Regions from separate parts of the Pseudomonas sp. NPDC007930 genome, predicted to be linked through region 1. Evidence: predicted binding sites of a transcription regulator. Region 1 holds the regulator's gene; each other region holds the start of a gene.
What was found. Region 1 encodes LexA, which represses DNA repair genes until DNA is damaged. Its sites were predicted from a motif close to CTGTNTNNNNANACAG; they were not measured.
Positions count from the first base shown of each region.

Region 2: a site for LexA is predicted at 5,026-5,041, ahead of imuA (translesion DNA synthesis-associated protein ImuA). Genes of this name have one in related genera too.
Region 3: a site for LexA is predicted at 5,520-5,535, ahead of recN (DNA repair protein RecN). Genes of this name have one in related genera too.

Region 1 is NZ_JBIBKC010000005.1:157,274-165,256, reverse strand. Features, by position in the region: gene ACFZCE_RS13380 (glycerophosphodiester phosphodiesterase family protein) at 1-2, shown strand, start outside; gene sthA (Si-specific NAD(P)(+) transhydrogenase) at 45-1,439, opposite strand; gene ACFZCE_RS13370 (tricarballylate/proton symporter TcuC) at 1,777-3,066, shown strand; gene ACFZCE_RS13365 (S-methyl-5'-thioinosine phosphorylase) at 3,132-3,872, opposite strand; gene nagZ (beta-N-acetylhexosaminidase) at 3,882-4,880, opposite strand; gene ACFZCE_RS13355 (TetR family transcriptional regulator) at 4,955-5,662, opposite strand; gene lexA (transcriptional repressor LexA) at 5,849-6,460, shown strand; gene sulA (SOS-induced cell division inhibitor SulA) at 6,473-6,979, shown strand; gene ACFZCE_RS13340 (beta-ketoacyl-ACP synthase III) at 6,983-7,983, opposite strand, start outside.
Region 2 is NZ_JBIBKC010000009.1:126,362-134,344, forward strand. Features, by position in the region: gene ACFZCE_RS18820 (sugar transporter) at 1-13, shown strand, start outside; gene ACFZCE_RS18825 (helix-turn-helix domain-containing protein) at 14-997, opposite strand; gene ACFZCE_RS18830 (substrate-binding domain-containing protein) at 1,356-2,393, opposite strand; gene ACFZCE_RS18835 (carboxynorspermidine decarboxylase) at 2,538-3,635, shown strand; gene ACFZCE_RS18840 (saccharopine dehydrogenase NADP-binding domain-containing protein) at 3,664-4,908, shown strand; gene imuA (translesion DNA synthesis-associated protein ImuA) at 5,114-5,737, shown strand; gene ACFZCE_RS18850 (Y-family DNA polymerase) at 5,745-7,148, shown strand; gene ACFZCE_RS18855 (error-prone DNA polymerase) at 7,145-7,983, shown strand, end outside.
Region 3 is NZ_JBIBKC010000020.1:53,820-61,802, forward strand. Features, by position in the region: gene carA (glutamine-hydrolyzing carbamoyl-phosphate synthase small subunit) at 1-316, opposite strand, end outside; gene dapB (4-hydroxy-tetrahydrodipicolinate reductase) at 519-1,322, opposite strand; gene dnaJ (molecular chaperone DnaJ) at 1,344-2,474, opposite strand; gene dnaK (molecular chaperone DnaK) at 2,740-4,662, opposite strand; gene grpE (nucleotide exchange factor GrpE) at 4,766-5,332, opposite strand; gene recN (DNA repair protein RecN) at 5,565-7,241, shown strand; gene fur (ferric iron uptake transcriptional regulator) at 7,308-7,712, opposite strand; gene ACFZCE_RS24585 (outer membrane protein assembly factor BamE) at 7,812-7,983, shown strand, end outside.

The sequences.
Region 1 (7,983 bases):
GAAAACCCCCTCTCCGGCCGGCTCAGGCCACCGGCCGGAGCCCCTCAAAAAAGCCGGTTGAGGCCGTCGTACGCCGCTACCCGATAGGCTTCGGCCATGGTCGGGTAGTTGAAGGTGGTGTTGACGAAATACTTGAGGGTGTTCAGCTCGCCGGGCTGGTTCATGATCGCCTGGCCGATGTGCACGATCTCCGAGGCCTGGTCGCCGAAGCAATGCACGCCCAGCACTTCGAGGGTTTCACGGTGGAAGAGGATCTTCAGCATGCCCACCGGCTCGTCGGAAATCTGCGCCCGCGCCATGCCCTTGAAGAACGCCTTGCCCACCTCGTACGGCACCTTGGCCTCGGTGAGTTCGTGCTCGTTCTTGCCGATCGAGCTGATCTCCGGGATGGTGTAGATGCCCGTGGGCACGTCGTTGACGAAGCGCCAGCTGCCGTTCTCGACGATGCTGCCAGAGGCCGAGCGGCCCTGGTCGTAGGCGGCACTGGCCAGGCTTGGCCAGCCGATCACGTCGCCGGCGCCGTAAATGGTCGGCACGCTGGTGCGATAGGCTTCGTCGACGTCGATCTGGCCGCGGCTGTTGACCTTGATGCCGATGTTCTCGAGGCCCAGGCGGTCGGTGTTGCCGGTACGGCCGTTACACCACAGCAGGGCGTCGGCCTTGATCTTCTTGCCCGACTTCAAGTGCAGGATCACCCCGCTCTCGATGCCTTCGACCCGCTCGTATTCCTCGGTGTGGCGCACCATCACGTTGTTGTTGCTGAAGTGGTAGCTCAGCGACTGGGAGATTTCCGAGTCGAGGAAGCTCAGCAGTTGGTCGCGGGTGTCTACCAATTCGACCAGCACGCCCAGGCCGCTGAAGATCGACGCGTATTCGCAGCCGATCACCCCGGCGCCGTAGATGATGATCTTGCGCGGGGTGTGGGTAAGGCTGAGGATGGTGTCGCTGTCGTAGATGCGCGGGTGGTTGAAGTCGATGTCGGCCGGGCGGTACGGGCGCGAGCCGGTGGCGATGACGATCTGCTTGGCGACGAGTTTTTCCTGGGCGCCGTTGGCGCAGATCACGCTGACGGTCTGCTCGTCGGCGAAGCTGCCGGTGCCGAAGAACACATCGACGCGGTTGCGCGCGTAGTAGCTGGTGCGCGAGGCCACCTGCTTGGCGATCACCCGCTCGGCGCTGCGCAGCACATCGGGAAAGGAGAACCAGCGCGGCTCGCCGATGGCACGGAACATGGGGTTGGAGTTGAACTGGATGATCTGCTTGACCGAGTGGCGCAGCGCCTTGGACGGGATGGTGCCCAGGTGCGTGCAGTTGCCGCCGACCTCGCGGCGGCTGTCGACCATCGCCACCTTGCGCCCTGCCTTGGCGGCATTCATTGCCGCGCCTTCCCCCGCCGGGCCGGAACCCAGCACCACTACGTCGTAGTTGTAGACAGCCATGCGTACTCCTTAGAACGGGCCGGAAACGCCAACCGTTTCCGGCGTTCGGTGCGCGGCGCACCGAAAAACCTGGCCCGAGCATTTTAGTGAACAGCGAGTGACGCGCACATTACCCCTTGGTCGCGATAAACGCCATTTTTCCGTGCGGCAACCTGCCACATTGGCGGCCCGCAAGCACCGCGCTAGAGGGCCACTGAACGGATTTTAGTTGCTCCGGTCTTACGATACACATATCGTTACAAATACCGTCGGTTAGTGACGCACACACTGTGCAGGACCCGCGCAGCGCTCAAGATCAAGGATCGAGCACAGCCAACAACTACAAATAGGTGCATTCATGGCCTCCAATACAGGCAAGGGCAAGGCGATTTTTCGCGTTGTCAGCGGCAACTTTCTTGAAATGTTCGACTTCATGGTGTACGGCTACTACGCCACCGCCATCGCCAAGACCTTCTTCCCCTCGGACAACGAATTCGCTTCGTTGATGCTCTCGCTGGCCACCTTTGGCGCGGGCTTCCTGATGCGCCCGCTGGGTGCGGTGGTGCTCGGCGCCTACATCGACAAACACGGCCGCCGCCAAGGCCTGATCGTGACCCTGGCAATGATGGCCGCCGGTACCTTGCTGATCGCGCTGGTGCCCGGCTACGCCACACTCGGGGTGGTGTCGCCCATTCTGGTACTGCTCGGGCGCCTGTTGCAGGGCTTCTCGGCGGGCGTGGAGCTGGGCGGCGTCTCCGTTTACCTCTCGGAAATCGCCACCCCGGGCAAAAAAGGCTTCTTCGTCAGCTGGCAGTCGGCCAGCCAACAGGTCGCGGTGGTGTTCGCCGGCCTGCTCGGCGTGCTGCTGAACCACTTCCTGTCGCCGCAAGACATGGGTGAATGGGGCTGGCGCGTGCCGTTCCTGGTCGGTTGCGCCATCGTCCCGGCGATCTTCGTGATCCGCCGCTCGCTGGAAGAAACCCCGGAGTTCGAAGCCCGTACCCATCGCCCGGCGTTCGCCGACGTGCTGCGTTCGATCGGCCAGAACTTCGGCCTGGTCATCGCCGGCATGGCGCTGGTGGTGATGACCACCGTGTCGTTCTACCTGATCACCGCCTACACCCCGACCTTCGGCAAGAGCGTGCTGCACTTGTCGGACCTCGACGCGCTGGTGGTGACGGTGTGCGTGGGTATCTCGAACTTCATCTGGCTGCCGGTGATGGGCTCGGTGTCTGACCGCATCGGCCGCAAGCCGCTGCTGCTGGCCACCACCATCCTGGCCATCGTGACCGCCTACCCGCTGCTGTCGTGGCTGGTCAGCGCGCCAAGCTTCAGCCACCTGCTGATGGTCGAGCTGTGGCTGTCGTTCCTGTATGGCTCGTATAACGGTGCGATGGTCGTGGCGCTGACCGAGATCATGCCGAAAGAAGTGCGCACCACCGGCTTCTCGCTGGCCTACAGCCTGGCCACCGCCACCTTCGGCGGCTTCACCCCGGCGGCCTGCACCTGGCTGATCCACTACCTCGACAACCAGGCCGCGCCTGGCCTGTGGCTGACCGGTGCGGCCATCATGGGGCTGATCGCTACCCTGGTGCTGTTCCGTGGCAACCGCCATGAGCTGCGGGTGCGCGAGGCAGCCAACGCCTGAGGCGCTGGTTGGTGTGAAGAAGGGCCGGCGTTTGCTGGCCCTTTTTTATTTCAGCCGAGGGCCCCTCAAGGCGTACCCAGCACCCGCGCCAACACGCCGCGCACCTTGCCCATCCCCGCCTCCAGCGCCTGTTCGATCTGCGCCATGCTGATCACCGCGGTGCCCTTGCCGGCCGCCGGGTTGACCACCAGCGCCAGGCACGCGTAGGCCAGCCCCAGCTCACGGGCCAGGGCAGCTTCGGGCATGCCGGTCATGCCCACCAGGTCGCAGCCGTCGCGCTCCAGCCGGGCAATCTCGGCGGCGGTTTCCAGCCGTGGGCCTTGGGTGCAGCCGTACACCCCCTGGGCGCTGTGGGCATGGCCCTCGGCAGCCAGGGCCGCGAGCAGGCGTTGGCGCAGGGGTTCGCTGTAGGGTTCGCTGAAGTCGATGTGCACCACCGGCTCCAGCGGGTCGGCGAAGTAGGTGTGCTCGCGGCCGCTGGTGTAGTCGATCAACTGATGCGGCACACAGAGGTGGCCGGTGCCCATGGCCGGGTGAATGCCGCCCACGGCATTGACCGCCAGCACCGCCTCGGCGCCAGCCTGCTTGAGCGCCCAGAGGTTGGCGCGGTAGTTGACCTGGTGCGGCGCCAGCCGGTGCGGGCTGCCATGGCGTGGCAAGAACAGCACCTCATGGCCGCCGAACTCGCCGATCGCCAGCTCCGCCGAAGGCTCACCGTAGGGGGTTTCTACTACCTGGGTGCGCTGGATGCGCAAACCCTCGAGCTGTGCCAGCCCGGAGCCGCCGATGATTGCGTAAACCGCCATGGGTAACCCTCAGTCGATCAATTGTGCGTCGCGCAGCGCGCCCAATGCGTGCAACCAGCGCGGATGCTGGCGGTATTCCCGCCCCGGGGTGGCGCGCCCGGCCATGCGCGCGATGCGCGGCGCCGGGGTGACCTTCAAGCGTTGCGCCGCGCTCAAGGCCAGCTCGGCCGCGGCGCGGTCGTTGCACACCAGGCCCATGTCGCAACCCGCGCTGAACGCCGCCTCGACCCGCGCCGCGGCATCGCCCACCACATGGGCACCAGCCATCGACAGGTCGTCGCTGAAAATCACCCCGTCAAAGCCCAGTTCGCCGCGCAGAATGCCCTGCAGCCAGCGTGGCGAGAAGCCCGCCGGGCGCTCGTCTACCTGAGGGTAGATCACATGGGCCGGCATCACCGCCGCCAACTGGCCGAGCAACCGGGTAAAGGGGATCAGGTCTTGCTGGCGCAGCGCCGCCAGGTCGCGCTCGTCGACCGGGATCGCCACGTGGGAGTCGGCCTCGGCCCAGCCATGCCCAGGGAAGTGCTTGCCGCAGGCGGCCATGCCGGCCTGGTTCATGCCACGTATAAAGGCACCGGCCAGCAGCGCCGCGCGCGCCGGGTCGGTTTCGAAGGCGCGCTGGCCAATCACCGCGCTGCGCCCGTGGTCGAGGTCGAGTACCGGCGCGAAAGAGAGGTCCAGGCCCACCCCGAGCACTTCACTGGCCATCACCCAGCCGCATTGCTCGGCCAGGTATTCGGCGTTGGCCGCCTCGGCGATGCGGCGCATCGCCGGCAGCCGCACGAAGCCTTGGCGCAGCCGCTGCACGCGGCCGCCTTCCTGGTCCACGGCGAGGATCAGGTCCGGGCGCAGGGCGCGAATCGAAGCCGTGAGTTCGCGCACCTGGCGCGGGTGCTCGATGTTGCGGGCGAAGATGATCAAGCCGCGCACTTCGGGTTGGCGCAGCAGGTGGCGGTCTTCGGCGCTGAGCCAGGTACCGGCCACGTCGACCATCAAGGCGCCTTGCAAGCGGGCAGTCATGGGCAATCCTTCAAAGCAGTGGGGGCGCTACTTTAACGGATGGCGCAGGCGCCGGCCACGGCTCAGGCCTTGGCCGCCGCCTGCGGCTGCTTGCTGCGCGGGCGCAATTGCGCGGCGTGCATGGCCGGGTCGGTCACGCCGCTGTCGGCACGCATGCCGGCGGCCAGGAACGGCACCATCAGGCGCATCACCTGCTCGATGGAGGTGTCGACGCCGAAGTCGTTCTCGGAAATCGCCCGCAGCGCCTTGATACCCGACATGCTGAAGGCAGCCGCGCCGAGCATGAAATGCACCCGCCAGAACAGCTCCAGCGGCGGAATGCGCGGCGCGGTGTCGTTGACCAACTGCATGTAGCGGCGAAACACCTTGCCGTACATGTCTTCGAGGTAGCGCCGCAGGTGCCCCTGGCTTTCGCTGAAGGCCAGGCCCAGCAGGCGCATGAAGATCGACAGGTCATTGTTGCTGCGCGGCTGCACGACCATGGCTTGGTCGACCAGCACCTCGAGCAGCTCCTCGAGGCTGGCCTTGTGCGCCGGCAACGCCGCGCGGCGGTCGAGTTCACGTTCGAGGCTGGCGCAAAACGGCCCGAGGAAGCGCGAGAACACCGCCTGGATCAGCGCCTTCTTGGAGCCGAAGTGGTAATTCACCGCGGCCAGGTTCACCCCGGCCTTGCCGGTAATGAGGCGCAGGGACGTTTCGGCGAAGCCCTTCTCCGCGAACAGTTGTTCGGCGGCATCGAGGATGCGTTCGACAGTCTCCGATTGGGCCATGGTCACTCCGGCAGGCAAACAAGTGTTTGAAACTTACGTTTCAGCCCTCTCGGCTGTCAAGCCGGGCGCTGCATTTTCCGGCCAGATGGTCAAGCTTTACAAGGTTCCCGGGCAAAAATGAGGGTTGCCAAGACCGTTCCACTGTATATAATCCCAGTCACTGTACAAAAAACCAGAGCCCCTACCATGCTGAAACTGACGCCCCGCCAGGCAGAAATCCTGGCCTTCATCCGGCGCTGCATCGAAGACAACGGCTTCCCGCCCACGCGCGCCGAAATCGCCCAGCAGCTCGGTTTCAAATCGGCCAACGCCGCCGAGGAGCACCTCAAGGCACTGGCCCGCAAGGGCGCCATCGAGATGACCCCAGGCGCCAGCCGCGGCATCCGCATCCCGGGTGGCACCGGCGACGCCAAGGCAGACGACACCCTGCCGATCATCGGCCGTGTCGCTGCCGGCGCGCCGATCCTGGCGCAGCAGCACATCGAGGAATCCTGCAACATCAACCCGGGGTTCTTCCATCCCCGCGCCGACTACCTGTTGCGCGTGCACGGCATGAGCATGAAGGACGTGGGCATTCTCGATGGCGACCTGATCGCCGTGCACACCTGCCGCGAAGCCCGCAACGGCCAGATCGTAGTGGCGCGCATCGGCGACGAAGTGACCGTCAAGCGCTTCCAGCGCAGTGGCAGCAAGGTCCGCCTGCTGGCGGAAAACCCGGAGTTCGCCCCTATCGAGGTCGACCTGCGGGAGCAGGATCTGGTGATCGAAGGGCTGAGTGTCGGCGTGATCCGCCGTTAACGAGGAGGCGTCATGCAGTGTATTCCCGCTACCCCCACCCGGCCTCAACAGGCTCAACTGTCGCTGTTCGAGGCTTTTATGGCACCGTCGGCCGGTAAACCACTGTTCGTGGCCGAGCCGCGCGAGCCCTACGGGGCCAGCGTTGCCGAGGTCGATGACACCGAAGTGTTCAGCGAGCTGGCACTGCGGGGGTCCGCGGGAAGCTGCCTGAACCTGCTGGCGCCGGTGCTGCAGTCCCTGAGCCAGGCCCGCGAACAGCGCTGGTTAACGCTGGTTGCGCCGCCGGCCAGCCTGACCCACGCCTGGCTGCGTGATGCGGGGCTCAACCGCGAACGTATTCGCCTGCTGCAGCCGCGCCAGGGCCAAACCGCCCTGGAGCTGGCGTGCGAGGCCTTGGCCTTGGGCAACAGCCACACCGTGGTGAGCTGGGTAACACCGCTCAATACCACCGCCCGCCAACAGCTGGTGTTGGCGGCCCAGGCAGGCCAGGCACAAAGCCTGAACATCCGCCTGGGGTAAGCCTCAACGTTTGCGCAGGATCACACTGCCAATCGAATAACCGGCGCCGAACGAGCTGAGCACACCCAACGCGCCGCTGGGCAGGTCGTCCTGATGCAGGTGCAAGGCGATGACCGAGCCCGCCGAACTGGTGTTGGCGTAACGGTCGAGAATCACTGGGGCCTCGTGGGGCTCGGCATCACGGCCCAGCAGTTTTTTAACGATCAACTGGTTCATCGACAAGTTGGCCTGGTGCAGCCAGAAGCGTTGTACCGCTTCCACCGCGATGCCCTGCTCGGCCAAGTGCTGGCCAATCAGCTCGGCGACCATCGGGCACACTTCGCGGAACACCTTGCGGCCTTCCTGTACGAACAGCTTTTCCGCGGCCAGCGCGGGGCCCTCTTCGGCACGGTTGAGAAAGCCAAAGTTGTTGCGGATGTTATTGGAGAACTGCGTCAGCAGCTTGGTGCCGACGATATCGAACTGATGGGCCGAGCTGGCCAGGTCAGCCCGTTCCACCAGCACCGCGGTGGCGGCATCGCCAAAAATGAAGTGGCTGTCGCGGTCACGGAAATTCAAATGCCCGGTGCAGATTTCCGGGTCGACCACCAGCACGGCGCGGGCCTGGCCCAGTTGCACCGCGTTGCATGCGGTTTGGATGCCGAAGGTGGCCGACGAGCACGCCACGTTCATGTCGAAACCAAAGCCGGCAATGCCCAACGCTTGCTGCACTTCGATGGCGATGGCCGGGTAAGGCCGTTGCAGGTTGGAGCAGGCGACGATCACCGCGTCGACATCGGCCGCGGTTCGTCCGGCCCGCTGCAGCGCCTGGCGGGCGGCGCTCACGGCCATTTCACAGAGGATCGACGGCTCGTCGTTGCCACGCTCGGGCAACCGCGGCTTCATCCGCTGCGGGTCGAGGATGCCGGTTTTGTCCATCACGTAACGGCTTTGAATGCCGCTGGCTTTCTCGATGAACGCCGCGCTGGACTCGGCCAGCGCCTCGGCCTCGCCGCGCTCGATGG
Region 2 (7,983 bases), on a different contig from region 1:
AACCGAGGGCTGATCACAGCCCCAGGCGGGCTTCCTTCGACGGCGGGTAGCCGAAGTAGGCGGTGTAGCGTTTGCTGAAGTGGCTGGCCGAGACGAACCCGCAGGCGATCGCCACGTCGAGGATGGTCAGCTCCGAGTGCTGCAGCAGGCGCCGGCCCTCGGTGATGCGCAGCTCCAGGTAATAGCGCTGCGGGGTGGTGCCCAGTTGCTCCTTGAACAGCCGCTCGACCTGGCGCCGCGAGCGGCCCACGTAGTCGGCGAGTTGGTCCAGCTCCAGCGGCTCTTCGAGGTTGGCGTCCATCAGGTTGACCACCTCGCGCAGCGGCGCGGTCATCTTCACGTTCAGCGTGGGGTTCACCCGCCGGTAGCGCGAGGCTTCGAAGGCGAGGATGTCTTCGATGCCCTCCACCAGCGCGCGGCCGCGCAAGGTGCCGATCCATTCCAGGGTGAGGTAGAACGCCCCGCTGGGGCTGGCGGCGGTGAGCCGGTCGCGGTCGATCACGTAGCTTTCGCTGGTCACCTGGCTGGCCTTGGCGGTTTCGGCGAGGGCGGCGCGGTGCTCGGGGTGGATCGCGCAGCGGTAGCCGCCGAGCAGCCCGGCCTGGCCGAGAAACCACGCGCCGTTCCACAGCCCGGCCAGGGCCAGCCCGTGGCGCGCGGCGTCTTGCAGCAGGCGGTTGAGCTCGGCCAGCGGCCGCAGCGGCGTGCGCAGGCCGCCGCACACCACCAGCAGGTCGAAGGCGCTGAGGTCGAGGCTGGCGAGGTCGGCGTCGGGGCGGATCACCAGCCCCAGGTCGCTGGCGACTTCTTCGCCGCCGAGGCTGAAGGTGGTGGTGGAAAACGCCTCGGCTTCGAGCAGGTTGGCGGTGACCAGGGTGTCGAGCGCCTGGGTGAAGGCCGGCAGCGAGAAGTGCGTGAGCAGGATGAACCCGGCGCGCGCGTGGCGCGGCTCGGCTTTTTGCTGCTCGCTCAGGTAGCGCAGGTTCTTGCCCTTCATGCCACCACTGAATTGCCTGCGTTCGACCAATCTGTGCGCTCACCGGATGTTGTTATGCGGCGCATTCTAGGGGTGGCCTGCGGTGGCTGCCAGCGCGGCGAGGGGGCGATGGCGCAAAAGGCAATGGCGATGACGTTCGGGGTGTAGGGGCCGTTGCCCGGCTGAGCCGTGATGCTGTTCACTTAAGCCATTTCACGGCTTTATGGAAGGGATCAATCTGTGAGCTCTGTTGATTTTGTGCATGAGCTTCAGGGCCTATCGCCCGGCACAGCCGGCCTCCCACGGGTTCTGTGTTGCCTCGTAAATCAAGCACTTACAAAAATCTGGTGGGAGGCCGGCTGTGCCGGGCGATGGGCCCTCAGGTACTGGCGCGGTCGATCAGGCTGAAGCCGGTGTCGATCCGCACCGGCGGCAGGCCGGCGTCGCGGCCGTCGAAGCGGGCCAGCAAGGCCTTGGCTACCTCCTCGCCGATACGCCCGCCATCGACCCGTACCGTCGACAGCGGCGGGTGCACCTGGGCGGCGCTGGAGAGGTCGCCAAAGCCCATCACGGCGAGGTCCTGGGGCACCCGCAAGCCGCGGCTGGCGGCTTCGGCGAGCACGCCTTGGGCGATGGTGTCGGAGCTGCACACCACCACCCGCGGCGGTTGCGCGCGGGCCAGCAGGCGGCGCAAGCCTTCACGGCCGACCTCAAGGGTGGCCGGCGGGGTGATCGCCTCCAGCGGCGCCTCACCGCCGCCGCCGGCGCGCAACGCCGCCTGTACCGCCTGGCAGCGGCGCAGGCCGCGCGGGTCGGCCACGCTGATGATGCCAAAGCGTTGGTAACCCTTGGCCAGCAGGTGCTCGGCAATCGCCTGGCCGACCGCCTCGTGGGAGAACCCCACGAGCATGTCTAGCGGCGCCTCGGCGAGGTCCCAGGCCTCGACCACCGGCACCCCGGCCCGGGCCAGGCGCAGGCGGCTGGCTTCGGTGTGCAGGGTGCCGGTCAGCACGATGCCGTCGGGGCGCCGGCCGAGCACCGCCTCGAGGAGTTTTTCCTCGCGCTCGGCGGAGTAGCCGGTCAGGCCCAGCAAGGTTTGGTAACCGGCCACGGTGAGGCGGTCCATCAGCGCCTGCACGGTGTCGGCGAAGATCGAGTTGGCGATGGTCGGCAGGAAGATCGCCACCAGCCGGCTGCGATTGCTGGCCAGGCTGCCGGCCTGGGCGTTAGGCACGTAGCCGGTCTGCGCCACCGCCGCCAGCACCTTCTCGCGGGCCTTGTCGCTGACTACCTCTGGGCGGTGTAACGCGCGCGACACGGTGATCGGCGACACTCCGGCGACCTTGGCCACATCGATCAACGTCGGGGCGCCGGCCGGGTGGTGGGCGGCGGTGGGGGAACGGGGCTTTTTCGGCATGGCACGCGTGGCTAGGCTGGGGGAGCGCGCAGGGTATCAAAAAGCCCGCCCCTGATCAGAGAATCCCGCCCTTGCCCTTTCGATCGAGGCCAAGTGAAGGCACAATGCGCATCTTTTTTTGGCTGCCCGGCCGGAGGCCACGCCATGATCAAAACCCCGTACTACCTCATCGACAAACAAAAGCTGTTGGGCAACCTGGAGAAGATCGCCTACGTGCGCGAACACTCCGGGGCCAAGGCGCTGCTGGCGCTCAAGTGCTTTGCCACCTGGTCGGTGTTCGACCTGATGGAACAGTACATGGACGGCACCACGTCGTCGTCGTTGTACGAGCTCAAGCTCGGCCGGCAGAAGTTCGCCGGCGAAACCCACGCCTACAGCGTGGCCTGGGCCGATGACGAAATCCCCGAGATGCTCGAGAACTGCGACAAGATCATCTTCAACTCCATCGGCCAGTTGCAGCGCTACGCCGAGGCCAGCGAGGGCAAGACCCGCGGCCTGCGGGTCAACCCGCAGGTGAGCAGCTCGGACTACCTGCTGGCCGACCCGGCGCGCCCGTTCAGCCGCCTGGGCGAGTGGGACCCTGCCAAGATCGAAGCGGTGATCGAGCAGATCAGCGGCTTCATGTTCCATAACAACTGCGAGAACGGCGACTTCGCCCTGTTCGACAAGATGCTCGGGCACATCGAGCAGCGCTTCGGCCACCTGCTGCACCAGGTGCAATGGGTCAGCCTGGGCGGCGGTATTCACTTCACCGGCGAAGGCTATGCGCTCGAGGCGTTCTGCGCGCGGCTCAAGGCGTTCTCCGAGACCTACGGCGTGCAGGTGTACCTGGAGCCGGGCGAGGCGGCCATCACCCAGAGCGCTTCGCTGGAAGTGACCGTGCTCGACACCCTGTTCAACGGCAAGCACCTGGCCGTGGTCGACAGCTCGATCGAAGCGCACATGCTCGACCTGCTGATCTACCGCCTCAATGCCAAGATGGCGCCCAACGACGGTGAACACACCTACATGGTGTGCGGCAAGTCGTGCCTGGCCGGGGATATTTTCGGCGAATACCAATTCGACCGCCCACTGGCGATCGGCGACCGTTTGTCGTTCGTCGACGCGGCCGGTTACACCATGGTCAAGAAGAACTGGTTCAACGGCTTGAAGATGCCGGCCATCGTAGTGAAACAACTCGACGGTAGCGTCGAGGTCAAGCGTGAGTTCGGTTTTGCCGATTACCTGTCCAGCCTGTCGTAAGCTGGCGTATTAAGGAGAGCAAGAGAAATTGAAGAAGAACGTTCTTATCATTGGTGCAGGAGGTGTCGCCAAGGTGGTGGCCCACAAGTGCGCGCAGCATAACGACGAACTCGGTCGTATTGCCATCGCGTCGCGCAACATCTCCAAATGCCAGGCCATCATCGACAGCGTCAAGGCCAAGGGCAGCCTCAAGCAGCCCGCCAGCATCCAGGCCTTCGCGCTCAATGCACTGGATGTAGAGGCGACCAAAGCCCTGATCCGCGAAACCGAATCGCAGATCGTGATCAACGTCGGCTCGGCGTTTTTGAACATGTCGGTGCTGCGTGCCTGCATCGATACCGGCGTGGCCTACCTGGACACCGCCATTCACGAAGAACCGGGCAAAGTGTGCGAAACGCCGCCCTGGTACGGCAACTACGAGTGGAAACACCTCGAGGAATGCCAACAGAAGAACGTCACCGCGATCCTGGGCGTAGGCTTTGACCCGGGTGTGGTCAACGCGTATGCAGCGCTGGCGCAACAACAGTATTTCGACCGCATTGAGTCGATCGACATTCTCGACGTCAATGCCGGGTCACACGGCAAATATTTCGCCACCAACTTCGACCCGGAAATCAACTTCCGCGAATTTACCGGGCAAGTGTGGAGCTGGCAGAACAACCAGTGGGCGAGCAACCGCATGTTCGAGGTCAAGCGCACCGACGACCTGCCGGTGGTGGGCGCGCAGAACCTGTACCTCACCGGCCACGACGAAGTGCACTCGCTGTCGAAGAACCTCGACGTGCCCAACGTGCGCTTCTGGATGAGTTTCGGTGAGCACTACATCAACGTCTTCACCGTGCTGAAGAACCTTGGCCTGCTCAGCGAAAAACCGGTCAAGACCGCCGAAGGCCTTGAAGTGGTGCCGCTCAAGGTGGTCAAGGCCGTGCTGCCCGACCCCGCTTCGCTGGCCCCGGGCTACACCGGCAAAACCTGCATCGGCGACCTGGTCAAGGGCACCAAGGCTGGCCAGCCGCGCGAGGTGTTCATCTACAACGTGGCCGACCACGAAGAAGCCTACGCCGAGACCGACAGCCAGGGTATTTCCTACACCGCCGGTGTACCGCCGGTGGCCGCGGCCCTGTTGGTGGCCCGTGGCGTGTGGGACGTGCAACGCATGGCCAACGTCGAAGAACTGCCGGCTGAGCCGTTCCTCAAGGCGCTGGATGTGATGGGCCTGCCCACCCGCATCAAGGACGAGCACGGCGACCGCGCCTGGGACGCCCAGGCTTGAGCCGCGCCGCTGTGTAGCACCCTGAACCCCGGCCCATTGGCCGGGGTTTTTCGTTGGGCACCCGGGTACCGAACAGCGCGCGCAGCCGCCACCATTGGGCAGAGACTGGCAAAATAACTGGTCATCCATACAGTTATTCGGTCAGAATACCGCCCAAGCCCCTATTGCCCAGTATCCCTATGCCTATGTTCTACGGAGCCCGCCCATGAGCCTGGCGCGGGTCAACCTCAACGGCCTGCTCGACCAGCGCCGCGTCTGGCGCGGGCGCGCGGTGCAGGCCCCCTCGGCCGAGGCAGCGCAGCCGACCGGGCATGCCGCGCTCGACGCCTGCTTGCCCGCTGGCGGCTGGCCGCCGGCGGCCCTCACCGAGCTGCTGCTGGCCGCCCCGGGTTGTGGCGAGCTGCAACTGCTGTGGCCGAGCCTGGCGCGGTTGACCGCCGAGGGCGAGCGGGTGGTGCTGGTGGCGCCGCCGTGGGTGCCGTACCCCCAGGCTTGGCAGGCCGCAGGGGTGGTGCTCGAACACCTGAGCTGGGTGCGCGCCAGCGCCAAGGAAGCGCTGTGGGCCACCGAGCAGTGCCTGCGCTCGGGCAGTTGCGGGGCGGTGCTGTGCTGGCCCGGCCAGGCCGACGACCGCGCGCTGCGGCGCCTGCAGGTGGCGGCGGAAACCGGCCACACCCTGGCCTTCGCCCTGCGCGATCAACAGGCCGCGCTGAACCCCTCGCCGGCCGCGTTGCGCCTGGCGATAGACGCCCAGCCGGCGCAATGGCGGGTGCTCAAGTGCCGTGGCGGGCGCGCGCCGGCGCAGCCGATCGCCTGGCCGGCGGCCTGAGGCGCGTATGCTCTGGGCCTGCATCCTGTTCCCGCAACTGGCGCTCGATGGCGTGCTGCGCGGCTGCGCCGACCCTGGGCGGCCGTTGGTGCTGCTCGGTGGGCCGCCGCAGCGGCGCGTGCTGAAGGCGGTCAACACCCCGGCGCGGGCGCTGGGCCTGCGCCCGGGGCAGGCGCTGAGCACCGCCCAGGCCCTGGCCGAGGGCTTCGACAGCGCCGAGCACTGCCCGGCCAGCATCGCCCAGGCCGAGCAGTTGCTGGCCGCCTGGGGCTATGGTTTCAGCGCCCAGGTGAGCCTGCATTACCCGCGTGCGCTGCTGCTGGAGGTGGGCTCGAGCCTGAGCCTGTTCGGCCCCTGGCCGCGCTTTGCCGCGCGCTTGCACGAAGAGTTGAACGCACTGGGCTTCGGCCGGCGCATTACCCTGGCGCCAAACCCGGTGGCAGCGCGGGTGCTGGCCAACCTGCACGCCGGCATCGAGGTGACCGAGCCGGGCGCCCTCGAACCGCTGCTGCAGGCCTTGCCGATCGACCGCGCCGGGCTCAGCCGCGAGCACGCCGCCAGCTGCCAGCGCATGGGCCTGCGTAAGCTGGGGCAACTGTTGGCGCTGCCGCGCCAGCAGGTGGCGCGGCGCTTTCCGGCGGAGTTGTTGCTGCACCTCGACCGCCTGCGCGGGCTGGCGCCACTGGCCCTGGGCTTTTACCAGCCACCGGAGCGCTTCGCCGCGCGGTTGGAGCTGAACTACGACGTCGAGAACACCCAGGCGCTGTTGTTCCCGGTGCGCCGCCTGCTGGCGGATTTGGCCGCCTTCGTGCTGGCCCGCGACGGCGGCGTGCAGCGTTTCGTGCTGCAGTTGGAGCACGCCGAGGGCCCGCCTACCGAGGTGCCGGTCGGGCTGCTGGCGCCAGAGCGCGATGCCGAGCGGCTGTTCGAGCTGGCCCGTGGCCGGCTGGAACCGGTGCAGGTGCCGCGGCCGGTGCGCAGCCTGCGCCTGCTGGCCGAGCAGTTGCCGCCGTTCGTGCCCGGCCACCATGAATTGTTCGCCGCCCGGCCACAGCAGCAGCAACCCTGGGAGCAACTGCGCGAGCGCCTGCGCGCGCGGCTGGGCGATGACGCGGTGAGCGGGCTGGGCTATGCCGCCGACCACCGCCCCGAGCAGGCCTGGTGCCTGGTGCCCGGCGCGCAGGCCCAGCCGGCTGGCGCGCGGCCCGGCTGGTTGCTGCCCCAGGCCCAGCCGTTCAGCGGGCCCTGGGCGGCGCAGGCCGGCCCGGAGCGGGTGGAAAGCGGCTGGTGGGACGGTGGCGATGTGCGCCGCGATTATTACCGCGTGCGCTTGCCCGACGGCCGCCTGGCCTGGGCCTACCGTAACCTTGCCGAGCCGGCGCCGCTGTGGCTGCAAGGGTGGTTCGGGTGAGCGCCGGCTACGCCGAGCTGCACTGCCTGTCGGCGTTCAGCTTCCAGCGCGGCGCCTCCACCGCCGCCGAGCTGTTCAGTCGCGCCGCGGCGCTGGGCTACCAGGCCCTGGCGATCACCGACGAATGCACCCTGGCCGGCATCGTTCGCGCCTGGGAAGCGGCCCAGGCCGCCGGGGTGGCGCTGATCGTCGGCAGCGAAATGGCGGTCGAGCAGGGCCCGCGCTGCGTGCTGCTGGCCGAGAGCCTGGCCGGCTACCAGGCGCTGTGCCAAATGATCACCCTGGCCCGGCGCCGCGCCGGCAAGGGCCAGTACCGGCTGCTGCGCGAAGACTTCAGCCAGGCCCAGGGGCTGTTGGCGCTGTGGCTGCCCGGCCCGCTGCCGAACCTGGCCCATGGGCATTGGCTCAAGGGCGTGTTCGGCGCCAACCTGTGGTTGGCGGTGGAGCTGCACCGCGGCGCCGACGATGCCCTCTGGCTGGCGCGCTGGCGCCAGGCCGCCGCGGCGCTGGGCATCCGCTGCGTGGCCAGCGGCGATGTGCACATGCATGCCCGTGGCCGCCGCGCCCTGCAAGACACCCTCACCGCGATCCGCCACCACACCACCGTGGCCGAGGCTGGCCAGCGCCTGTTCGCCAACGGCGAGCGCCACCTGCGCCCGCGCGAGCAACTGTTACCGCTGTATGGCCGCGAGCTGCTCGACGAGGCACTGGCCATCGCCGCGCGCTGCCGCTTCAGCCTGGCCGAGTTGCGCTACCAGTACCCCCGCGAATTGGTGCCCGAGGGCCACAGCCCGGCCAGTTGGCTGCGCCAGCTCACCGCCGAGGGCGCGCGGCG
Region 3 (7,983 bases), on a different contig from region 1:
TGTTGGCTTTGAGGTAGTCAGACAGCGACTGGGTGTTGCGCCAGTTGCTGGCCAGCAGCGGCAGGTCGCGGATCACCAAACCGGCCGACCAGACCCGCGACGACTCAGCGTCGAGCGCGGTGGTACCGGTGTTGCCGATGTGCGGGTAGGTCAGGGTTACGATCTGCTGGGCATAGGAAGGGTCGGTAAGGATTTCCTGATAACCGGTCATAGCGGTGTTGAACACCACCTCTCCGACGGTCTGGCCATCGGCTCCGATCGCTTCACCGCGAAAGATGCTGCCGTCGGCAAGGGCGAGTATGGCTGGCTTAGTCAAGAAGACCTCCGAAATTCAAGCCTGAAAGGGCGATCGCAGGTTGTAAAAAAGCGGAATGACGTAGTTAACGTCACCCCGCTTCTTTGAACGAATTTTTCTGCGCGCTTTTAGTGGACACACTAAAGCTGTAGCTTACAGAAAAACTGTTTTTTGGTCCACCGCGAAAACGCCTTGTTTTCCGGGCGCTGCCGGAAAGGTGGTATCAGTGTAGCCCCAGAACGTCTTGCATGTCGTAAAGCCCCGGTGCGCGGCCGTCGAGCCACATGGCCGCGCGCACCGCGCCCTTGGCGAAGGTCATGCGGCTGGAGGCCTTGTGGGTGATCTCGACGCGCTCGCCTTCGGTGGCGAACAGCACGGTGTGGTCGCCCACTACATCGCCGGCGCGCACGGTGGCAAAGCCGATGGTCTGGCGGTCGCGGGCGCCGGTCTGGCCTTCGCGGCCGTACACGGCAACTTCACGCAGGTCACGGCCCAGGGCCTTGGCAACGACCTCACCCATGCGTAGCGCGGTACCCGAGGGCGCATCCACCTTGTGCCGGTGGTGCGCCTCGAGGATTTCAATGTCGGCGTCTTCGGCCATCACCCGCGCGGCGGTGTCGAGCAGTTTCAGGCAGAGGTTGACGCCCACGCTGAAGTTGGCGGCGAAGACGATCGGGATGTCTTTGCCGGCTTCGGCCAAGCGGGCTTTTTCGTCTTCGGTAAAGCCGGTGGTGCCGATGATCATCGCCTTGCCAGCCTTGCGGCAGAAGGCCAGGTTGCGCAGGGTCACCGAAGGGTGGGTGAAGTCGATCAGCACGTCGAACTCATCGCCCACCCGGGCCAGGTCGCCCGACAACGGCACGCCGATGCGGCCCAGGGCCGCCAGCTCGCCGGCGTCAGCCCCGACCAGGGTGCTGTCGGGGCGGTGGATGGCCGCGGTCAGGCCGGCACCGGCCTCTTTGTGTACGGCTTCAATCAGGGCCTTGCCCATGCGGCCGGCGGCGCCGGTCACAGCTATACGTCGCATGTGTGCGTTCCTTCCAAACCGTCAAAGATCGCCGAAAAAGCGCTTCATGCCTTCGAACCAGCCACTGGCCTTCGGCGAGTGGGAGCTGTCGCCCTCGAGCGTGGCGCGGAACTCTTCGAGCAGCTCGCGCTGGCGGCGGTCGAGGTTCACCGGGGTTTCGACGGCCACGCGGCACATCAGGTCACCCGGGCCACCGCCACGCACGGGGGCCACGCCCTTGCCGCGCAGGCGGAACTGCTTGCCGGTCTGGGTGCCCTCGGGGATTTTCAGCTTCACCCGGCCATCGAGGGTCGGCACTTCGAGCTCGCCACCCAGGGCGGCATCGGTGAAGGCGATCGGCACTTCGCAGAACAGGTGCTTGCCGTCACGCTGGAAGATCGCGTGCTCGCGCACGCTGATCACCACGTACAGGTCGCCGGTCGGGCCGCCATGGGCACCGGCCTCGCCCTCGCCCGCCAGGCGGATACGGTCGCCGGTGTCGACGCCCGCCGGCACCTTGACCGAGAGGGTTTTGAATTCTTCGACACGGCCTTCGCCGTGGCAGCTGTCGCACGGGTCGGAGATGATCCGGCCCTGGCCGTGGCAACGCGGGCAGGTTTGCTGCACCGAGAAGAAGCCCTGCTGCATGCGCACCTGGCCAACACCACCGCAGGTGGGGCAGGTGATCGGCGCGGAGCCTTTTTTCGCGCCGCTGCCGTCGCAGGGCTTGCAGTTGACCAGGGTGGGCACGCGAATGCTGACCGTGGTGCCGCGCACGGCTTCTTCGAGGTCGAGCTCGAGGGTGTAGCGCAGGTCGGCGCCGCGCTGGGCACCGCCACGGGCGCCACCACGGCCGCCGCCAAAGAAGTCACTGAACACATCGCCGAAGATGTCGGAGAAGTTCGCCCCACCGAAGCCCGCGCCGCCGGCGCCGCCGCCCATGCTCGGATCTACCCCGGCATGGCCGTACTGGTCGTAGGCGGTGCGTTTGCTGGTGTCAGACAGCACTTCGTAGGCCTCGTTGGCCTCCTTGAACTTGTCTTCGGCTTCTTTATCGCCCGGGTTGCGGTCCGGGTGAAATTTCATCGCCAGGCGGCGATACGCCTTCTTCAGGTCGGCTTCACTGGCGCCGCGCTCGACCCCCAGCACTTCGTAATAATCACGCTTGGCCATAAGTTCTTTTTCACACTCTCGATGACGTTTGGCAGCGAACTGCCTGGCATGCCCCAGGCGGCACACCGTGAGTAGAAAGCGGGGAAACGGCAACCCTGGTCACGGGCTACCTGCCGCAATGGCCCGCGCCATGGGTGCGCGGGCAAGAGAAAAAAGGTGTTGCAAAAGCCGGACGCCAGACGCGCCAACGCGGGGGCAAGGCCCCCGCGCGGCGACATCCTACCAGCCACCACGCAAGCGTAGGGAACCGGCGATCAACAAGCGGTTACTTGTTGTCTTTCACTTCTTCGAACTCGGCGTCGACCACGTCGTCGTGCTTCTTCGGCTCTTCGGCGCCACCGGCAGGCTGCGCGCCCGCTTGGGGTTGCTCGGCCTCGGCGTACATCTTCTGCGCCACCGGCGCGGAGACTTTCGACAGTTCTTCGATCTTCGCTTCGATGGCCGCCTTGTCGTCGCCCTTCACCGCGGCTTCCAGCGCCGACAGTGCTGCTTCGATGGCGGTTTTTTCTTCGGCGGTGACTTTGTCGCCGGCTTCGGAAATCATCTTGCGGGTCGAGTGCACCAGCGCGTCACCCTGGTTGCGGGCAGCGGCCAGCTCTTCGAACTTGCGGTCTTCCTCGGCGTTGGCCTCGGCGTCACGCACCATGCGCTCGATTTCTTCGTCCGACAGGCCCGAGTTGGCCTTGATCACGATCGACTGCTGCTTGCCGGTGGCTTTGTCTTTGGCGCCGACGTGCAGGATGCCGTTGGCGTCGATGTCGAAGGTCACTTCGATCTGCGGCACGCCACGCGGGGCTGGCGGGATCTCGGCCAGGTCGAACTTGCCCAGCGACTTGTTCTGCCCGGCTTGCTTGCGCTCGCCCTGCAGCACGTGGATGGTCACGGCGCCCTGGTTGTCGTCGGCGGTGGAGAACACCTGCGACTTCTTGGTCGGGATGGTGGTGTTCTTCTCGATCAGCGGGGTCATCACGCCGCCCATGGTTTCGATACCGAGGGTCAGCGGGCTGACGTCGAGCAGCAGCACGTCTTTCACGTCGCCGGCCAGTACCGCGCCCTGGATGGCAGCACCCATGGCCACGGCTTCGTCCGGGTTGACGTCTTTACGGGCTTCTTTGCCGAAGAAGTCGCTCACGGCCTTTTGCACCATCGGCATGCGGGTCTGGCCGCCGACGAGGATCACATCGTCGATTTTCGACGGGTCGATGCCGGCGTCTTTCAGGGCGATGCGGCATGGCTCGATGGTGCGGGTGACCAGGTCTTCGACCAGGGCTTCGAGCTTGGCGCGGGAGATCTTCACGTTCAGGTGCTTCGGCCCGGTGGCGTCGGCGGTCACGTACGGCAGGTTGACGTCGGTGCTCTGGCTCGACGACAGCTCGATCTTGGCTTTTTCAGCGGCTTCCTTCAGGCGCTGCATGGCCAGCGGGTCGCCCTTGAGGTTGATGCCGCTTTCTTTCTTGAATTCTTCAACGAGGTAGTCGATCAGGCGCAGGTCGAAGTCTTCACCACCGAGGAAGGTGTCACCGTTGGTGGCCAGCACTTCGAACTGGTGCTCACCGTCGACTTCGGCGATTTCGATCACCGACACGTCGAAGGTACCGCCACCGAGGTCGTAAACGATGATGGTGTGGTCACCCTTGGACTTGTCCATGCCGTAGGCCAGGGCCGCGGCGGTGGGTTCGTTGATGATGCGTTTTACGTCGAGGCCAGCGATTTTACCGGCGTCTTTGGTGGCCTGACGCTGGCTGTCGTTGAAGTAGGCCGGCACGGTGATGACCGCTTCGGTCACGGCCTCGCCGAGGTAGTCTTCGGCGGTTTTCTTCATTTTTTTCAGCACTTCCGCGGAGATTTGCGGCGGTGCCATTTGCTTGTCTTTGACTTCGACCCAGGCGTCACCGTTGTTCGCCTTGACGATCTTGTAAGGGACCATGCCGATGTCTTTCTGCACGACGTTTTCGTCGAAGCGGCGGCCGATCAGGCGCTTGACCGCGTACAGGGTGTTGGTCGGGTTGGTCACGGCCTGGCGCTTGGCCGACTGGCCGACGAGGATTTCACCGTCGTTGGTGTAGGCGATGATGGACGGCGTGGTGCGAGCGCCTTCGGCGTTCTCGATCACCTTGGTTTTGCCGTTTTCAATCACGGAGACACACGAGTTGGTCGTCCCCAGGTCGATACCGATAATCTTGCCCATGTTAAAACTCTCCAGAAACTTCGAATTGGGTTGCCGCAGCAGTGGTGGCTGGCTGCGGTAGCACTGAACGCTTGCCGACTAGATGGGGGCGGCCGGTTTTATTTCAAGCCTTTTCGTCGATCGAAGGCGAAACCGGTGCCGGCGCCTTGCTGACCACGACCATGGCCGGGCGCAGCAGGCGGCCGTTGAGCAGGTAGCCCTTCTGGAACACCTTGAGCACGGTGTTCGGCTCTACGTCGGCGCTCTCTTGCATGGCCATCGCCTGGTGCTGTTCGGCGTTGAACGGCTCGCCGTGAGGGTCGAGCGCGTCGAGGTTGTAGCGCTTGAGGGTGTCGGCGAACAGCTTGAGGGTCATCTGCATGCCTTCGCGCATCGGGCGCAGGGCTTCGTCCTGGTCGTTGGACAGCTCAAGCCCACGCTCCAGGCTGTCGATCACCGGCAGCAGGTCGTTGGCGAACTTCTCGAGGGCGAACTTGTGCGCCTTTTCTACGTCCTGCTCGGCGCGGCGGCGCACGTTCTGCAGGTCGGCGACCACGCGCAGGGCCTGGTCCTTGGCGGCGGCCAGCTCTTCTTCAAGGGCTACCACACGCGCGCCGAGGTCTTCGCCAGCGCCTTCCTGGGCCGGGTTAGCGGCTGGGTTCTGCTCGTCCAGCTTCTGTTCATCAGCCATGGAAATCTCCTTTGGGATCACGTCGCGAGCAACGGGCTCGCACTTCTGCCCGCCTATATGGGGCCTGTGCTCGGCGCTTCAAGGGGCAATGGGGCGAACGGCGGGATAAATTCTTTTTGGCGATAAGCGGCAAGGCGGTGCGCGCTATTTGGCCTAACCCTCGGCATTGCCAGGCACCTGAAAACAACTGTATAAATAAACACTACTTCGTGTTTTTGCCCGGGAGCCGAGCATGCTGGTGCACCTGTCCGTTCATAACTACGCCATCGTCGAGCACCTCGACCTCGAGCTGCAGCGCGGCATGAGCGTGATCACCGGCGAAACCGGCGCGGGCAAATCGATCATGCTCGACGCCCTCGGCCTGGCCCTGGGCGACCGCGCCGAGCCCGGCGTGGTGCGCCCGGGCGCAGACAAAGCCGACATCCTCGCGACCTTCGACATCAGCCAGATCGGCGAAGCCCGCGACTGGCTCGACGAACGCGATCTGGCCCACGAGGGCCAGTGCATCATGCGCCGGGTGATCACCGCCGAAGGCCGTTCTCGCGCCTACATCAACAGCACCCCCTGCCCCCTCGGCGACCTCAAGGCGCTGGGCGAACTGCTGATCGACATCCACAGCCAGCACGAACACCAGTCGCTGCTCAAGCCCGACACCCACCGCCGGCTGCTCGACGAATACGCCGGCGCCAGCGACCTCGCGCGCCAGGTGCAACTGGCCGGCCAGCGCTGGCGCCAGGCCCGCCAAGAGCTCGAGCGCCTGAGCAACGCCGGCGATGAAGTGCGCGCGCGCCAGCAACTGCTCAGCTACCAGCTTGAAGAGCTCGACAACCTGGCGCTGGCCGACCATGAGCTCGAAAGCCTCGAGGAAGAACAGCAAAACCTGGCCAACGCCGAGGGCCTGTTCGCCACCGGCCGGCAGGTGCTGGAGCAATGCAGCGACAGCGACTCGGGCAACATCCTCAGCGCCCTGCACAGTTGCCTGAACCGCCTGGGCAGCCTGCACAACCCGCCCAAGCCACTGCAGGAAGCCGCCGGCCTGCTGGCCAACGCGCAGATCCAGGTAGAAGAAGCCGTGGGCGAACTCAACCGCTTCATCGACCACTTCGACGCAGACCCAGCCCGCCTGCAGTACATCGAGGAACGCCTCGACACGGTGTACACCCTGGCGCGCAAGCACCGCGTGCAGCCCCATGAGTTGGCCGCGCTGCACCAGCGCCTGTTCGAGGAGGTCGAAAGCCTCAACGCCAGCGACGAAACCCTCGAGAAGCTGGCCGAGGAAATCGCCGCCTACGCCCGCCACTACCAGGAAAAAGCCCAAGAGCTGAGCAACCTGCGGCACCAGGCCGCCAGCCACCTGGCCGAAGCCGTGGCGGCGGAGATTCACCGCCTGGGCATGCCCGGCGGGCGCTTCGAGATTGCCCTGCGGCCGTTCACCGGCAGCGAACTGCACCCCCACGGGCTGGAGCAGGTCGAACTGCTGGTGAGCGCCAACCCGGGGCTGCCATTGAAGTCGATCGCCAAGGTCGCCTCCGGGGGCGAGCTGTCGCGCATCAGCCTGGCGATCCAGGTGATCACCGCGCAAACCTCGCGCATTCCCACGCTGGTGTTCGACGAGGTCGACGTCGGCATCGGCGGGCCCACCGCCGAGGTGGTCGGGCAGCTACTGCGCCGGCTGGGCGAGCGCGGCCAGGTGCTGACGGTCACCCACCTGCCGCAAGTGGCCTCCCAGGGCCACCATCACCTGTTCGTGCACAAGCTGCGCAGCGACGACACCACCCACACCGCGGTGAAGGCGCTGAGCAAGGCCGAGCGGATCGAGGAGATCGCCCGCATGCTGGGGGGCATCGACTTGACCCGGGAGTCACTGGCGCATGCCAAGAAGATGGTGACCCAGGGCACTGCGCGCTAGAGCAGAGAGTCCGAACGCCAGGCATAAAAAAAGCGCCCATACAGGCGCTTTTTTCATGACCCTAGCTCAGCGCTTCTTGCGCACATACAGCACCAGGTTGTGCTCGACCAGGTCATAACCATGGCTTTCGGCAATCCGGTGCTGCAGCTTTTCGATCTCGTGATCGACGAATTCAACCACCTCACCCGAGTCGACATCGACCATGTGATCGTGGTGGCCGGTGTCTGCCAGTTCGAACACGGCATGGCCGCCGTCGAAGTTGTGACGCACCACCAAACCGGCGCTTTCGAATTGGGTCAGCACACGGTAAACCGTGGCCAGGCCAACGTCTTCACCCGCATCCATCAGGGCTTTATACACATCCTCGGCACTCATGTGCCGCTGTTCGGCCGAGTCCAGCATCTGCAGGATCTTGACCCTTGGCAGGGTAACCTTCAGACCTGCTTTACGTAGTTCGTTGTTTTCAACCATGTGAGCTTTCTCGCCGATTGCTGCTTTCGCAGCTTCATTCAATGCGGGTATGATCGGGGCTTTCGTTGACCCAGCCAAGATAGTGGAAGTCGCCCACCGATGCAAAACACCAAGCATTTGCTCACCAGCCTCACCATCGTGGGCCTGCTCGCGCTCGCCGGTTGTTCTTTCCCCGGGGTTTACAAAATCGACATCCAGCAGGGCAATGTCGTTACACAAGACATGATAGACCAGTTGAAGCCCGGAATGACCCGTCGGCAAGTAAGGTTTA